2 regions of the Streptomyces sp. NPDC048496 genome follow, and region 1 is predicted to be linked to the other one. Evidence: predicted binding sites of a transcription regulator. Region 1 holds the regulator's gene; the other holds the start of a gene.
The links. The regulator HrcA, encoded in region 1, represses chaperone genes, less so after heat shock. The targets are predictions, from matches to a motif close to TTNGCACTCNGNNNNNCNGAGTGCNAA.

Region 1 (2,392 bases):
TCCTTGGTGGTACCGAACGCCGCCTCGGCGAGATCGATCTCCAGCCGGATCATCGCGTCCTGGCCGCGCCGGGTGCGCGACCGCGGTCCGCGCTGCGACGCCGTGCCGAAGAACGCGTCCATGATGTCGGAGAAGTTGCCGAAGCCACCCTGTCCGAATCCGCCCGCGCCGCCGCCGCCGGAGGCGGACAGCGGGTCACCGCCGAGGTCGTAGACCTGCTTCTTCTGCGGGTCCGACAACACCTCGTAGGCGGCGTTGATCTCCTTGAACCGCTCCTGGGTCTTCGGATCGGGGTTGACGTCCGGATGCAGCTCGCGTGCGAGCCGCCGGAAGGCCTTCTTGATCTCGTCCTGAGGTGCGTCGCGGCGCACGCCGAGAACGGCGTAGTAGTCGGTGGCCACTTACGACTCCGCCAGGATCTGTCCGACGTAACGTGCCACTGCGCGTACCGCTCCCATCGTTCCGGGGTAGTCCATGCGGGTCGGTCCGACCACGCCGAGTTTGGCGACTGCCTCGTCGCCCGAACCGTAGCCGACCGCGACGACGGACGTGGAGTTGAGCCCCTCATGGGCGTTCTCGTGCCCGATACGTACGGTCATGCCCGAGTCCTTGGCCTCGCCGAGCAGCTTCAGCAGCACGACCTGCTCCTCCAGTGCCTCCAGCACCGGCCGGATCATCAGAGGGAAGTCGTGCCCGAAGCGGGTGAGGTTGGAGGTGCCGCCGATCATCAGCCGCTCCTCCGTCTCCTCGACGAGGGTTTCGAGCAGGGTGGAGAGCACGGTGGACACGGTTCCCCGGTCCTCGCCCTCGAAGGATTCCGGCAGGTCCTGCACCAGCTGCGGGACGTCCGAGAACCGGCGCCCCACGACCCGGCTGTTGAGCCGGGCCCGCAGATCGGCGAGAGAGGTCTCACCGAACGGCGCGGGACAGTCGATCATGCGCTGTTCGACCCGGCCGGTGTCCGTGATCAGCACGAGCATCAGCCGGGCGGGCGCCAGCGACAGCAGTTCCACATGCCGCACCGTGGACCGGGTCAGCGAGGGGTACTGCACGACGGCGACCTGCCGGGTCAACTGCGCGAGCAGCCGTACGGTGCGGCCCACGACATCGTCGAGGTCGACCGCGCCGTCGAGGAAGTTCTGGATGGCCCTGCGCTCCGGCGACGACAGGGGCTTGACCCCGGCGAGCTTGTCGACGAAGAGCCGGTAGCCCTTGTCCGTCGGGATGCGGCCCGCGCTGGTGTGGGGCTGGGCGATGAAACCCTCGTCCTCCAGCACCGCCATGTCGTTGCGGACGGTGGCCGGGGAGACCCCCAGCTTGTGCCGCTCGGTGAGCGCCTTGGAGCCGACGGGCTCCTCGGTGCCGACATAGTCCTGGACGATGGCGCGCAGCACCTCGAGTCTGCGTTCGCTGAGCATGGCGCACACCTCCAGCTGTGTTCCCTCGGTGGTTCTGGTCGATCTCCGGTGATTCCTGGCACTCGATGCGTACGAGTGCCAGCGATCCCCCGCCAGTGTACGGCGATCGGGTGGGGCCCTAGCAAGGGCGACCGGCCACGCTACCCCGAGACTGTGCAGGTCGTTGCCGATACCGTCTCCGCATGAACACGTCTTGGGAAGAGTTCGGCTGGGAGCGACTGGGCGACGGTGTGGGCCGCCGGAGGCTCCCCGGGTGGGATGCCACGGTCGCACTGGTGGTCGGAGCGGAGGCTGCCCTGCTCTTCGACACGGGATCGACGCTGCGCGAAGGTGTGGAGATACGGACCCAGGTGCAGGCGATGACCGGCCGGAGGGTGACGCATATCGCACTCAGTCACCCTCATTTCGACCATGTGCTCGGCACCGCGGCATTCGCCGGGGCGGAGGTGTACGGCGCGATCGGTACGGCCGCTCTCCTCGCCGGCAGTGCGGACGAGCTGTACGCCGACGCGGTACGCCAGGGGGTGTCCGAGGAGGACGCGGCGCAGGCGGCGGACGTCCTGGTGGCGCCGCACCACCAGGTGTGCGGCGAATGGACGCTGGACCTGGGCGGCGGCCGTCAGGTGCTGCTGGCGAACGTGGGCCCCGCCCACAGCGGCCACGACCTCGTCGCCCTCGTGCCCGACTCCCCGGCCGTGGTCCTCTGCGGCGACCTGGTCGAGGAATCGGGCGAACCGCAGGCGGGCCCGGACGCGATCCCGTCGCGCTGGCCGGCCGCGCTGGACCGGCTGCTGGCGCTGGGCGGCGAGGACGCGGTGTATGTGCCGGGGCACGGGGCCGTCGTGGACGCGGCGTTCGTCCGGGCACAACGTGACCGGCTGTCCGCCGCCTTCGGCGTGTCGTGACCGGTTCCCGTCCTATCGTCGTCCGATGCGCAGCTACCACCCGGACCTGACCCCGCCCTGGAAGAAGTC
Region 2 (2,392 bases), on a different contig from region 1:
TCGGCGCTGACCGCACTCGCCCTGGCGGACGCACCGCTGTGGCTGCTGTTCCTGGCCGCCGTTCCGACGGGTGCGTCCGTCCCCCAGGTCGGGCCCATGGTGCGGGCCCGCTGGGCCGCCCTGCTGGGCGCGGCGCCGGGCCGGAAGGCCTCACCGCTGATGCCGACCGCCGCAGCCTTCGAGTCGGTGACGGACGAGTTCACCTTCGTCATCGGGCCGGTCCTCGCCACCGCGCTGTGCACCGGCGTGCACCCGGCGGCCGGGCTGATCACGGAAGCCGCGCTGACGCTGGTGGGCGGGCTGTTCTTCGCGGCGCAGCACCGCACCCAGCCCGCGGTCCGCGCCGCCGCGGCCGGTGCCCCCGAACAGCGCGTCTCCGCTCTGTCCGTGCCGGGCGTACGGGTGCTCGCGGTGGCCTTCCTCGGGATCGGCGCGGTCTTCGGCGGCATGCAGGTCTCGCTGACCGCGTTCACCGAGGAGATCGGCCGGCCCGGCGCGAACGGCCTGCTGTACGGGATCTTCGCGGCCGGCAACATGCTGGCCGGGATCACCTGCGGGGCCATCGCCTGGAAGAGCGGGCCGCGGCGCAGGCTGATCGCCGGATACGCGGCGCTGACGCTGACCGCTTCGGGGCTGTGGGCGGTGCACTCCGTGCCGCTGCTGGCCGGGCTCGGGCTGCTCGTCGGGCTCTCCATCGCACCCGCGCTGATCAGCGGATACACACTGGTCGAGACGCTGGTTCCGGCATCCGCGCGGACCGAGGCGTTCACCTGGCTGACGGGCTCGATCGCGCTCGGCCAGGCGGCTGCGGTGACAGTCGCCGGACGACTCGCGGACGCCCATGGCGCGAGCACCGGCTTCGTGGTGCCGCTGGTGGGGACCGTGCTGGCGCTCGTGACCCTGGTGACGCTGCGTTCGCGGCTGACACCGGCCCGCGCGACCATCATGGCCGCACGCGGCTCGGTTCACCGCGATCCTGTCGCGGCCAGAAAGTGACGATTCATGCGCTCGCTCGCTCAGCGGAATACGTCACTGTGACTCCTCCGCCACATAATGTGGCAGCTTTTCGCTCAGGCCGGCGGCCCTCACGGCGGCCAAGCCCTGACCGCTGCCCTTCAGGCAGGTGACAGACGTAACTGCAAACAGCGGCCCGTAGCAGCTACCATTGAGGATCGTTAGCACTCATCGAGTGAGAGTGCCAGGAGGAAGACAAGTGCCGACCTATCAGTACCAGTGCACCGAATGTGGCGAGGGCCTCGAGGCGGTGCAGAAGTTTACCGATGACGCTCTGACCGCGTGCCCGAACTGCGAAGGACGCCTGAAGAAGGTGTTCTCGGCGGTCGGCATTGTCTTCAAGGGTTCCGGTTTCTATCGGAACGACAGCCGCGGATCGTCGTCGAGCAGCACACCGTCGTCTTCGTCCGCGAAGGCATCCGGTTCCGCTTCGTCTTCTTCGACGGGGTCGGAATCGAAGTCGTCCGCGTCGTCGTCCACCGCGTCCTCCTCTTCCTTGTCGTCGTCGAGCGGTACGTCGGCCGCCTGAGCCGAGGTACGCAGCTTCACACTTCATCCGAGGGCCCTGCCGATCCGATCGGCGGGGTCCCGGGCATTTACGGCCTCCCCCACGATAGGGGGTGGGTTCCCGACGCCCTGCGACTCCGCTTGCCGCGTTGTCGTCAGTCACCGACGCTCCGCGTCGACTCCGTCCTCCGCCTTGCCATCGAAGCCGCACGATGCCGCTCGCTGATCCACTCCCTACCGCGGGGGAGGCCGTGACGGCCCCGCTAGTGTGATCGCATGGTGAACGCAGAGATCGGTGTCATCGGCGGCTCGGGTTTGTACTCCTTCCTGGAGGACGTCACCGAGGTTCGCGTGGACACCCCGTACGGACAGCCGAGCGATTCCCTCTTCCTCGGCGAGATCGGCGGCCGCCGGGTCGCCTTCCTCCCCCGCCACGGACGCGGCCACCATGTGCCGCCGCACCGCATCAACTACCGCGCCAACCTGTGGGCGCTGCGGTCCGTCGGCGTACGTCAGGTGCTCGGCCCGTGCGCGGTCGGCGGGCTGCGCCCGGAGTACGGACCGGGGACGCTGCTCGTACCGGACCAGATGGTGGACCGCACCAAGGCCCGTACGCAGACGTATTACGACGGGGAGACCCGGGCGGACGGGGTGGCGCCGAACGTGGTGCACCTGGGTTTCGCCGACCCGTACTGCCCCGAGGGGCGCAAGGTCGCACTGGCGTCGGCCCGCGGCAGGGGCTGGGAGCCGGTGGACGGCGGCACGCTCGTCGTCGTCGAGGGGCCGCGCTTCTCGACCCGGGCCGAATCGCGCTGGCACGCGGCGATGGGCTGGTCCGTGGTCGGGATGACCGGGCACCCGGAGGCCGTGC

Region 2: the regulator HrcA is predicted to act here: its motif matches at 1,176-1,202, upstream of ACGFSA_RS14445 (FmdB family zinc ribbon protein).

What each region holds. Positions count from the first base shown of each region.
Region 1 covers NZ_JBICXB010000002.1:331,247-333,638, reverse strand. Annotated here, with positions in the region: gene dnaJ (molecular chaperone DnaJ) at 1-401, opposite strand, end outside; gene hrcA (heat-inducible transcriptional repressor HrcA) at 402-1,418, opposite strand; gene ACGFSA_RS03700 (MBL fold metallo-hydrolase) at 1,601-2,323, shown strand; gene ACGFSA_RS03695 (DUF3097 domain-containing protein) at 2,349-2,392, shown strand, end outside.
Region 2 covers NZ_JBICXB010000011.1:120,252-122,643, reverse strand. Annotated here, with positions in the region: gene ACGFSA_RS14450 (MFS transporter) at 1-996, shown strand, start outside; gene ACGFSA_RS14445 (FmdB family zinc ribbon protein) at 1,214-1,543, shown strand; gene ACGFSA_RS14440 (S-methyl-5'-thioadenosine phosphorylase) at 1,798-2,392, shown strand, end outside.